Linked DNA regions of Acidaminococcus fermentans DSM 20731. The protein of the gene in region 3 interacts with the protein of the main gene of each other region in a pairwise test. Links are inferred from orthologs where the notes say so. Each region holds a gene or a part of one and is shown on either strand. Other genes may lie near its edges.

What was found. The genes of interacting proteins can lie anywhere in the genome.
Region 1: the proteins of rlmB (region 3) and tsaE interact in binary tests that used the Escherichia coli proteins (3 or more experiments, as listed by UniProt). The link is inferred for Acidaminococcus fermentans DSM 20731 from one-to-one orthologs.
Region 2: the proteins of rlmB (region 3) and ACFER_RS08290 interact in binary tests that used the Escherichia coli proteins (3 or more experiments, as listed by UniProt). The link is inferred for Acidaminococcus fermentans DSM 20731 from one-to-one orthologs.

Annotation. Positions count from the first base shown.
Region 1 is NC_013740.1:1,743,048-1,746,715, reverse strand. Bases 1-2,996 are described here. They hold tsaE (tRNA (adenosine(37)-N6)-threonylcarbamoyltransferase complex ATPase subunit type 1 TsaE), read left to right. Parts: upstream 1-1,256; coding sequence 1,257-1,736; downstream 1,737-2,996. Other genes in these bases: tsaD (tRNA (adenosine(37)-N6)-threonylcarbamoyltransferase complex transferase subunit TsaD), read left to right, coding at 2,880-2,996; rimI (ribosomal protein S18-alanine N-acetyltransferase), read left to right, coding at 2,412-2,867; tsaB (tRNA (adenosine(37)-N6)-threonylcarbamoyltransferase complex dimerization subunit type 1 TsaB), read left to right, coding at 1,741-2,442; pckA (phosphoenolpyruvate carboxykinase (ATP)), read left to right, coding at 1-953. Outside these bases: more of tsaD, read left to right, coding at 2,997-3,668. UniProt on the Escherichia coli protein: Required for the formation of a threonylcarbamoyl group on adenosine at position 37 (t(6)A37) in tRNAs that read codons beginning with adenine.
Region 2 is NC_013740.1:1,799,133-1,802,645, forward strand. The notes cover bases 673-3,513. They hold ACFER_RS08290 (bifunctional ADP-dependent NAD(P)H-hydrate dehydratase/NAD(P)H-hydrate epimerase), read right to left. Parts: upstream 2,924-3,513; coding sequence 1,421-2,923; downstream 673-1,420. Other genes in these bases: ACFER_RS08285 (N-acetylmuramoyl-L-alanine amidase family protein), read right to left, coding at 673-1,296; acpS (holo-ACP synthase), read right to left, coding at 2,925-3,299; ACFER_RS08300 (replication-associated recombination protein A), read right to left, coding at 3,383-3,513. Outside these bases: ACFER_RS08280 (GerMN domain-containing protein), read right to left, coding at 1-188; more of ACFER_RS08285, read right to left, coding at 193-672. UniProt on the Escherichia coli protein: Bifunctional enzyme that catalyzes the epimerization of the S- and R-forms of NAD(P)HX and the dehydration of the S-form of NAD(P)HX at the expense of ADP, which is converted to AMP.
Region 3 is NC_013740.1:304,417-308,686, forward strand. Bases 1,345-4,270 are described here. They hold rlmB (23S rRNA (guanosine(2251)-2'-O)-methyltransferase RlmB), read left to right. Parts: upstream 1,345-2,394; coding sequence 2,395-3,147; downstream 3,148-4,270. Other genes in these bases: ACFER_RS01310 (FprA family A-type flavoprotein), read left to right, coding at 1,345-2,285; sigH (RNA polymerase sporulation sigma factor SigH), read left to right, coding at 3,165-3,899; brxF (BREX-3 system P-loop-containing protein BrxF), read left to right, coding at 4,020-4,270. Outside these bases: ACFER_RS01305 (alanine/glycine:cation symporter family protein), read left to right, coding at 1-824; more of ACFER_RS01310, read left to right, coding at 1,104-1,344. UniProt on the Escherichia coli protein: Specifically methylates the ribose of guanosine 2251 in 23S rRNA.

The DNA of each region.
Region 1 (3,668 bases), 1.4 Mb from region 3 along the record:
TCCTGACCATGCACTGCTCCTGCAACGAAGGGAACAAGGGGGACGTGGCCCTGTTCTTCGGTCTGTCCGGTACCGGCAAGACCACTCTGTCCGCCGATCCTCAGCGGTCCCTGATCGGGGATGACGAACACGGCTGGGGGGACAACGGCGTATTCAACATCGAAGGGGGCTGCTATGCCAAGTGCATCGACCTGACGGAAGACAGCCAGCCGGAAATCTACCGGGCTGTCCGGTTCGGTGCCGTTATGGAAAACGTGGTGGTGGATCCCAAGAACGGGGTACCTGATTTCTCCGACAGCAGCATTACGGAAAACACCCGGGTGGCCTATCCTCTGGATTACATCCCCAATGCCAAACTGCCCAGCATGGCCGGCCATCCCAAGAACATCATCTTCCTGACCGCTGATGCCTTCGGGGTGCTGCCTCCCATCTCCAAACTCACCAAGGAACAGGCCATGTACCATTACCTGACCGGGTACACCAGCAAGGTGGCCGGTACGGAACGGGGCATCACGGAACCCCAGGCCACTTTCTCCACGGCCTTCGGGGCACCCTTCCTGCCTCTGCCTCCCCTGACCTATGCCAAGCTGCTGGGTGAACGGATCGCCAGACATGACACCAATGTGTACCTGGTGAACACCGGCTGGAGCGGCGGCCCTTACGGGGTGGGCAAACGGATGAAACTGGCCTATACCCGGGCCATGATCCATGCGGCTCTGGACGGGGAACTGGGCAAGGAAGGCTGGACCACCATGCCCATGTTCGGGGTTTCCATCCCCAAATCCTGCCCCAACGTGCCCAGCAATGTGCTGAATCCCCGGAGCACCTGGGAAGACAAGGCCGCCTACGACGAAACTGCCCGGAAACTGGCCCGTCTCTTCCAGGAAAACTTCAAGAAATTCCAGGGCGAAGTCACCGACGACATCGCCTCCGCCGGACCAGTGGTGGAATAAAGAGAAAAGGGGCTGTTGCATGAGCAACAGCTCTCTTTTTTCTGTCAGCTGCCGATGGAAATCAATTTTACAATTGATTTTGAAACAGCATAAACCGTAGGGGGTGCAGGCCCGGCGCCCCGCAAAACACATGGTCAGCTGCTGATTTGGCGGGCGACCGGGCCTGTCGCCCCTGCGGGAACGATTTATACGACTATTGCCGTTGACAGCTGACCGCTGATAAGGGTGTGTGAAAGGCATTTTTCACACACCCTTTTTTATGCTATAATTATAAATTGCAATGAACGGGAAGGCGGTGTTTGTATGGCAGAAGCGGTCTATTGTGCCGATGAAGCGGCTACGGAAGCCCTGGGACGGAAACTGGGGAGCCTGTGCCGGAACGGGGATGTGATCCTGCTCAACGGAGATTTGGGCACGGGAAAGACCTGTCTGGTGACAGCCGCATCCGTGGCCATGGGGGTACCGCCCCAGGAAGTGACCTCTCCCACTTTTTCTCTGATGAATGTGTATCACGGGAAGACGCTGAACGTGAAGCATTTTGACCTGTACCGGATCAACTGGCCGGAAGAACTGGAAGACATCGGGTTTTCTGAATATGCCGGGGGAGACGGGGTCACCTTCATCGAATGGGCGGAACTGTTTCCGGATGCCATGCCGGAAGAGAATCTGGAACTGAAACTGACCCGTGAAGGAGAAGGCCGCAAGGTGGAACTGCTCCCTCACGGCAAACCATATGAAGAGTTGGTCCGGGCCCTGTTGGCCCAGAAGGACCAGGAAGGTTGAAATCGTGTTGACATTGGGAATCGATACGGCGACCCGGGTATGCTCCGTGGCCGTCTGTGACGGAAACAAAATCCTGGGGAGCCTGGAAGTGAATGTGGGGCTCACCCATTCAGAAGGGCTGGTGCCCCAGCTGGAAACCCTGCTGAAACTGGCCCGGGTGAAAAAAGAAGACCTGGAACTGATCGCCGTCAGCCGGGGCCCCGGTTCCTTTACCGGGCTGCGGATCGGCATGGCCACCGCAGAAGCCATGGCCTACGCCCTGAACCTGCCCCTGACGGCGGTGGATACCCTGGAAGTCATCGCCTACAACCTGCCGGTGGCCGGGGTGCGGCTGACTCCGGTGCTGGATGCCCAGAAGGGAAACCTGTACGTGGGCAGCTATGTCTGGGACCGGGACCATCTGGTGGAAACCGAGCCGGTGCAGATCGTTCCCGGCAAGGAACTGGCGGCCCGGCTCCAGGAGGGGGACCAGCCGGCCATCCTCATGGGAGAATGCCACCGGGTTTCCGGGACGGAAGCCTGTGACCGGGTGACCCTGGCTCCGGAAAGCGCCCGGCTGCCCAGAGGGTCTTCCGTGGCCATCCTGGGAGCGGCCCGGTACGTGCCCGGCGGGAATCTCCACAGCTATTTCGGCATGGACCCCTTCTACATCCGCCGGTCAGAAGCGGAGGAATTATGGGAAAAGAGACATCCGGAAGGACGGTAAGGCCCCTTGTCCGGGAAGATCTGTCCTGGCTGCTGCCCCTGGATGCAGGGTCTTTTGCGGAAGCCTGGACGGAAGACACCTGGGGGGATGAGCTGGAAGGCCGGCTCAGCCATTATATTGCCCTGGAAGAAATGGGGGTGCCGGTGGCCTTCGGGGGCTTCTGGCTGGTGGCCGGAGAAGCCCAGGTGATGAGGCTGGCAGTGGATCCCCGGCGGCGGGGAGAAAAGCTGGGGCTGGCCCTGGTGGAAGCCATGGTGGCGGAAGCCCGGAAGCTGGAGGCCGTGGAAATGACCCTGGAGGTCCGGGAGGGGAACACCCCGGCCCGGCGGACCTATGACCATCTGGGATTTACGGAATGCGGCCGGCGGCGCGGCTATTACGGAGACAACGGGGAAGCGGCGGTGCTCATGCGCCGGGACCTGTGAAACGAGGAGATTATGACGGAAAAAGCAATCAATATATTGGGAATCGAAAGCAGCTGTGATGAAACCGCTGCCGCGGTGATCCGCAACGGACGGGATGTGCTGTCCAATGTGGTGTCCACTCAGATCCTGGTCCACCGGAAATTCGGCGGGGTGGTGCCGGAAATCGCTTCCCGGAAGCATATCGAACATGTGATGCCGGTGATCCACAAGGCTCTCACCGATGCGGAAATGACCCTCCAGGACGTGGATGCCATTGCGGTGACCTACGGACCGGGGCTGGTGGGGGCGCTTCTGGTGGGCCTTTCTGCAGCCAAAGGACTGGCACTGGGCAGCGGCAAGCCGCTCATCGGGGTGAACCATCTGGAAGGCCATGTATTCGCCAATTTCCTGGCAGATCCGGACCTGAAACCGCCGTTCCTGGCCCTGGTGGTCAGCGGGGGCCATACCTCCCTGCTGGTGGTGGAGGACTACAACACCTTCCGTCTCCTGGGCCAGACCCGGGACGATGCAGCCGGAGAGGCCTTTGACAAAATCGCCCGGTTCATGGGGTTGCCTTATCCTGGCGGACCGGAAATCGAGCGACTGGCCCGGAACGGGAATCCCCAGGCGGTGGAATTTCCCCGGCCCCTCCTGCCCGGATGCTTCGATTTCAGCTTCAGCGGCCTGAAAAGTGCCGTGATCAACCATATCCATACGGAAGAACAGCGGAAAAGCGGGTTCCGCCGGGAAGATGTGGCGGCTTCCTTCCAGCAGGCCATTGTGGATGTGCTGGTAAAGAAAAGCCAGGAAGCCCTCCAGTCC
Region 2 (3,513 bases), 1.5 Mb from region 3 along the record:
TTCCCCACCCGGTACAGGGTCCGGGACGAAGCCTGGGCTCCCTTCTGCCCGGCCTTGGCATCCGCCGCAGCCGTTTCCTTTTTCGTGTCAGGGTTCACGGTGGTGTTCTGGGGACTGCAGCCTCCCAAAAAAGTCAGGCTCCCCAGCAGTAGTGCTGCCGCCGTCCAGCGGGTCAGTCTTTTGTCCATGGGCTCAGCCTCCTTGATGCTGGTTGTAGAAGTCTTCGATACCGTCAGCAATGGCATTGGCCACCTTGTTCTGGAACCAGTCGGAGATCAGCAGCTTTTCTTCCCTTTTGTTGGTCAGGAACAGACATTCCACCAATGCCCCGGGCATGGTGCTCCGCTTGTTCACGTAGAAGTTGGCGTACCGTACCCCCAGGTCATCCACATCGGCGGTCTTCATCAGCCGGTCCTGGATGCACTGGGCTACCTGGATATCGTACTTGGTCTTGGGATGGTAGTAGGTGGAGAACCCGCCCACGCTGGTGTTTTCACTGGCGTTGATGTGGATGCTGATGAACATGTCGGAATGGCTGTTCTCCGCCACATCCACCCGGGCCTGGAGCTCTTCCGCATCGGTGGCGTCCGGTCCGTACACATCCACGTCGGTGGTCCGGGTCATGTAGACGATGGCCCCTTTCTTTTCCAGCAGGGCCTTCACCTTTTTGGAAATGGGCAGGGTCACGTCCTTTTCATAGGTGCCGGTAACCAGTCCGTGGGTTCCCGGGTCCGTGCCCCCATGGCCCGGATCCAGGGTGATCCGCTTGCCTCTGATGCCTCCCACCACGGAATAGGTGTTGCCAAAACTGGGTTTGGGCCGGGTGGGCTGCCAGGGAGAGCTGGAAGGCCTGCTGGGCCGCTTGGGAGTGAAGGTCTTCTGGGGCGGCGCCGCGATCACATCCACCACCACCCGGGTGGGCCGCTTGGCCACTTTGTCTTCCTTCAGGCTGAACACGTTGAACATCCCCTTCTGGAGGGGTCTCTTCATCATCACATGGACCACCGTGGCATTGATTTTCCGTTCCAGATACACCTTGGAAACATAGGTGGCCTTTTTGGGGGTAGTGACCCGGGGAATGGACGATTTCAGGTTGCCGTAGACGGTGACCCGCAGTTCATTGTCCAGCATTTCCGTTTTGTATTTCGTGGCCTGGTTGGTATCCAGGACAATCCGCAGCCGTCCGTTGGGATTGACCCCGTACACCACATCCTGGATCTTGGACGCCGCCTGGGCATTTCCCGTTCCCAGGCATGCCACCAGGCAGAAAAAGAATAACAGCAGTTTTTTGAACACGTTGAACCTCCTCTTGGGACGCAGCAGGCTGTCTTCTGCCTCCCGGACTACCCGGCCATTGTAACACTTTCCCAGGTTCCATGCAAATCAGGCCGGCTGACCGCCCCGGCGGGCCGGCCATCTTTTATCTCTTTTTCACTTTGTCCAGGGCTGCAGGCAGGTGGGTCACCAGATCCCCGGCCGCAAGACCGATCTTTCCGCCTTCCGCCGCCAGATCCCCGGCCAGCCCCTGGAGATAGACCCCGCAGCAGGCGGCCTGGCCCAGGTCCAGTCCCTGTCCCAAAAGGGCGGCAATGGTCCCGGTGAGCACGTCTCCGCAGCCCCCGGTGGCCATGCCTTCATTGCCGGTGGTATTGATGAACACCTGTCCGTTGGGCAGGGCCACCACCACCGGCGTGCATTTCAGCACCACTACCGCCTGCCATCTGGCCGCCCCTTCCAGGGCCGCCCGGACCGGATCCTGGAGGATCTCCCCGGTGGATTTCCCCAGCAGCCGGGCCATTTCTCCCGGATGGGGGGTAAAGATTTTTTTCTGGAGGGACTGCAGCAGGGCATCATCCCCAGCCAGGGCATTGAGGCCGTCCGCATCCAGCACCAGGGGCTGGGACAGCTGGGGCAGCAGTTCCCGGAGGTACTGGACGGTTTCCGGGGCTTTCCCTGCTCCGGGACCGGCAGCCACCACGTCAAATCTCCGGAAGGCCTTCAGGCTGGCTTCCGTCACCGGCCGCACCATCACCTCCGTGGATTTGATGATCAGGGGCTGGAGCACTTCCGGCTGGGTGTACAACGTCACCAGACCGGCCCCGGCCCGGACCGCCGCCTTGGAACAAAGTTCCGCCGCTCCGGCATACCCCAGGCTCCCGGCCAGGATCCCCACCCGGCCGTTCATGCCCTTGTGGGCATTGGGGGGCCGTTTGGGCAGCACGTGCCGGACCAGGTCTTCCGTCAGGAGCTCCGCATTGCTTTCCGCTTCCAGCACCAGGGAGGGCGGGGTATTCAGATCCGCCAGGATGATCTTCCCGGTGTACCCGGCTCCGGGATACAGGTACAGCCCCGGTTTGGGGGCGATCATGGTCACTGTGGCCCGGGCGTGGAGGGCCAGGTCCGTATACCCATGATCCGCTTCCACCCCACTGGGGATGTCCACCGCCAGCACCGGTACCGGCACCATCTGGAGGGTTTCCAGGAGGGACCGGATGGGTTCCCGGACTTTACCATGGAAGCTGGTCCCCAGCAGGGCGTCGATGAACAGATCCGCCTGGGCACAGGCCTGGAGCACTTCATTCTGGTCCTTTTCCCACCGGAGGATGGTAAAAGGGAAGCTCTGGCAGATCTTGTACTGTAGCGCCGCTCCCGGGCCGAAGCTTTCCGGGGCTTCCGCCAGCACCAGGGTCACCAGAGCCCCCCGTTTCAGCAGGAACCGGGCGGCGGCCAGGCCGTCTCCCCCGTTGTTTCCTTTCCCGATCAGCAGGATCACCCGTTTTTCCCGGGGATTCCCCATCAGGTCCGCCGCCACATCGGCCACGGCCCGTCCGGCGTTCTCGATGAGGACGGCCTCCGGGATTCCCATTTCCCCGATGGCCTTGGCATCCACTTTTTTCATGGCTTCACTTGCAATGAGTTTCATCTTATCCCTCCAACAGTACTTGGGCAATGGCATTTTCCGCCGTATGGCTCAGGCTTACATGGATCCGTTCCACGCCCCGCACCAGAGCGGCCACCCGCAGCTGGCCCATAAGATGGAGCCGGGGCGCCCCGGTCTTTTCCTCGTTCAGCACTTCCACCTGCTGGAGCTGTCCCGGAGTCAGGCCGGTACCCAGGGCCTTGCCCAGGGCTTCCTTGGCCGCAAACCGGGCCGCGTAGGATTCGCTGCTGTGAGCGCCCTTGCTTTCACAGTACTCGATTTCGTCCCGGGTAAAGGTCTTTTCTTTGAACCCGGCCTGTTTCAGGGCCCGTTCCATCCGGCCCACTTCCAGGATATCCACACCCATGCCAAGAATCATATCCAATTCCTTCTTTCACGCTTTTCTATCTTATTGAAACAATGTTACAAAACTATGGCAAAACTGTGCTCTTTCTTTTCCATTTACATCCCATGCTGTTTTTTCCAGTCCTTGATCTGCCGGAGCCGTTCCTTGTACCGGGCTTCCAGCCCCTGTTCCGTGGGATGGTAATAGCTCCGGTCCTTCAGCCCGTCGGGCAGGCACTGCATGGCGG
Region 3 (4,270 bases):
ATGCCGGGATCCCGGTGACCTACACCGCAGTGGTGCTCACCATCCTGGTGGCGGCCATTACCCTGGGAGGCCTCCAGAGCATTGCCAAGACCGCTTCCAAAGTGGTGCCGGCCATGGCTGTGATTTACATGGCTTCCACCATCGGATTCCTGGTGATCTTTGCGGACAAGGTGCCCGGAGCCGTTGCGGAAGTATTCTATGATGCCTTCCATCCCACGGCTGCCGTAGGCGGCTTCCTGGGAGCCAGTGTCCTGTTCGCCATGCGGAACGGGGTGGCCCGTGGGGTATTTTCCAACGAATCCGGTCTGGGGAGCGCCCCTATCGTGGCGGCTGCCGCCAAGACCAAATGGCCGGCGGAACAGGGCCTGGTCTCCATGACCGGTACCTTCATCGACACCATCATCATCTGCACCATGACCGGTCTGGTGGTGGTGATCAGCGGTCTGTGGAAGACGGACCTGAACGGGGCGGCCCTGACCAATGCGGCCTTCCTCCAGGCCTATCCTTCCTTCGGTGGGTACATGCTCATGGTGGGGCTGGTGCTCTTTGCTTTCACCACCATCCTGGGCTGGAACTACTACGGAGAACGGTGCATGGAATATCTGGTGGGGACCAAAGGGATCATGCCCTACCGGATCGGCTTCATCATCCTGGTGGGCTGCGGGGCCTTCCTGAAACTGGAATCCATCTGGATCCTGGCGGATATCGTCAACGGCCTGATGGCCATCCCCAACCTGATTGCCCTGCTGGGTCTGTCCGGCGTAGTGGTGGCCGAAACCCGGAAATACATGGAACATGTGAAAGCGGAGAAGAAGGGGGTGTGAATCATTCACACCCTGGTCGCGGGTCACGGGTCGCGAGCCTGGACGTTTAAGCCGGTTGCTCTTTTTTCTATAGAAGGTTGAGACAAAACCGGTTGGAATATGTCAGAAGGGGTCTTTGGTCTGCATCAACAAGCCCGCAACTCACGACTCACGACTCGAGACCTGAAAGAGGGGCTGTTGCTTATGCAACACCCCCCTTTTTTAAATTGTCATGGAAAGAAGAAAATAGTATAATGATAGGGCGAAAATGGAATTGCCTATTTTGAAAGGAGACTCGACATGAAAGCTCGTACCATTGTCAGCGATATATATGAAGTGGGGATCCGGGACTGGACCCTCCATGACTTCCACGGCTTTGCCACTCCCCGGGGGGTTACCTACAACTCCTTCCTGATCATGGATGAAAAAATCTGTCTGATCGATGGGGTAAAAGCTCCCTTTGCCGAGGAACAGCTGTGCAATATCCGGACCATCGTGGATCCGGAAAAAATCGACTACATCGTGGTGAACCATGTGGAACCGGACCATTCCGGCAGCCTGCCTGCTCTGGCCAAGGCCTGCCCCAATGCCACCTTCCTGATCACGGTCCAGGGGGCCAACGAACTGAAGGAACATTACGGGGATATCTTCAAGACCCAGATCGTGAAGAAGGGGGATACGGTGAGCCTGGGGAAACGGTCCCTGGCCTTCCAGCCCATTCCCATGCTCCACTGGCCGGATTCCATGGTCACCTACTGTCCGGAAGAACAGATCCTGTTCTCCAGTGACGCCTTCGGTCAGCATTACTGCTGCAGCAAGCTGTTTGATGACGAAACCGAAGTGGAAAACATGCTGTTCGAAGCCCAGAAATACTTTGCCAACATCCTGATGCCTTACCGGAAACTGGTGCCCAACACGGTGAAACTGGTCCGGAGCCTGCCCCTCAAGATGATCTGCAGCTGTCACGGCTGCATCTGGCGTTCCCACATCGACGACATCCTGAACCAGTATGAATCCTGGGGCAAGGGAGAAACCGTGGATCGGGTACTGGTGGTATTCGACACCATGTGGGGCGGTACGGCTGCCATGGCCCGGGCCATGATCAAAGGCATCGAAAAACAGGGCATGCGGGTAAAACTCTACCGGTATGAAAGCAGCCTGAAGGCGGACATCGTCAGCGACCTGCTCACTGCCAAAGGGATCCTGATCGGTTCTCCCACCCAGAATTCCGGCATGATGCCCACCATCGGCGGGTTCCTCACCTATCTGAAGGGGCTGAAACCCACCGGCAAGAAAGCTGCAGCATTCGGGACCTACGGCTGGGCCGGCGGTGCCGAAAAAGACATGGAAGCCATGATCAGGGATTCCGGCATGGAACTGCTGCCCGGTTATAATGTGAAATGGCGTCCGCTGCCCAAGGAACTGGAAGCGGCAGAACAGTACGGCTTTGACTTTGCTGAAAAGGTAAGCAAGGGTGAATAAAATCTGACGGCCCGGTCCGCCGATGCCGGAAGGCGGGGGGACTGGCCGGGACAACAGGGAATGGGGTTGTCGCAGAAGCGGCAACCCCACCCTCATATCAGGAGGAAGCATGGAAGAGTTCATTGTGGGACGGAATGCGGTGCGGGAAGCCCTGCGCAGCCGGCGTCCCTTCAACAAGGTCCTGGTCCAGGAAGGTTCCCACGGAGGCAGCCTCAGTGAGATCCTGGAACTGGCCCAGGAACAGAAAATCCCGGTGGAAAAAGTCTCCCGGGAAGTGCTGGACCGTCTGGCTGACGGAGTCCGCCATCAGGGCGTGGCGGCCCAGGGGGCTCCCGTGGCCTTCCAGGATCTGGATACGGTGCTGGCCCGGGTGGAAAGCCGGGGAGAAGTGCCGCTGCTGCTGCTCCTGGACGAGCTCCAGGATCCCCAGAATGTGGGTGCCCTGATCCGGACGGCCAATGCGGCAGGGGTCCACGGGGTGCTGCTGCCCCAGCGCCGGAGCTGCCCCCTCAATGCGGTGGTGGCCAAGATTTCTGCCGGAGCCATTGAATATGTGCCGGTGATCCAGATCGGCAACATCCCCCAGACCATGAAGCAGCTGAAGAAACGGGGCTTCTGGATCGCCGGGGCCGATATGGACGGGGAAGACCAGTATTTCGATGCCAACCTTACCGGCCCCATGGTCCTGGTTGTGGGGGCGGAAGGCAAGGGACTGGGACGGCTGGTGAAGGAAAACTGCGACTTCATCGTCCGGATCCCCATGCTGGGACAGGTATCCAGCCTGAATGCCTCCGTGGCCGGCGGGATCCTTCTGTACGACATTGTCCGGCAGCGGATCCTGGAAGCACGGAAAAAGGGGTGAAAAGGAGGCAGGATCCATTGCAGGAAGAACTTCGAAAACTCTATGATACCCTGTCTGACGAAGAACTGATCCAGCTGATCCAGGACCGGGATGACCGTCAGGCCCAGGATTATCTGCTGGACAAGTACAAGGAATTCATCCGTCTCAAAGCCACCCGGTACTTCCTGGTGGGCGCCGAGAAGGAAGACATCATCCAGGAAGGGATGATCGGCCTGTTCAAGGCCATACGGGATTATCGGCCCGGGAAGCAGGCGTCTTTCAAGGTCTTTGCGGAAATCTGCGTGAACCGCCAGATCATCTCTGCCATCAAAAGCGCCACCCGGCAGAAACACCGTCCCCTGAACTGTTACGTGTCCCTGGACAAACCAGTCTTCGAGGAAGGCAAGGAACGGACGCTCCTGGACATGCTGGGAGGCAGTCACGGAGTGGATCCGGAAAACCTGCTGGTGGATCAGGAAGCGTTCAATGACATCGAGCGGAATGTGAGCACCATGCTCAGTGACCTGGAATGGGAGGCCCTGTGCAAATATCTGGAAAGCAAAAGCTACCAGCAGATTGCCCAGGAACTCCACCGGACCACCAAATCCATCGACAATGCGCTGCAGCGGGTCAAGCGGAAACTGGAAAAATACCTGGCCAGCCGGAACCATGAACTGGACCTGATGACCCTGAACAAGGGCCTGCTCATCATGGCTGCCAAGGAACATCTCCGGAACCACCGGGACAAGAATGATAGAATTGAAACAATCTGACAATTTGTTTGCCGCTTCCAAAGAAGAAAAAAGCAGTTTGCAGGAATTCTCTTTTCCGGCGGCGAATAACATTGTATCAAAAGCGGAAAAATCCATGCGTCACAAGGGAGGGCGATACACATGAGTCAAATGGAAGAATTTTTGAAACAGGTGGAAGCTGTACAGGGCAAGGAAGAAAAAGTCCTGATCGTTACCGGGAAACCCGGCAGCGGCAAAAGCAAACTGCTGCGGGAAGCTGCAGAAGCCAAGGGCTGGGATTATGTGGATACCCGGCTGCTGATCACGGAAGAATTCCTGAAGCTGCTGCCCAGTGAACGGAAGGAACAGGCTCCCGCCATGCTGACGGAAGAACTGGCTGGACACCGGGGAGA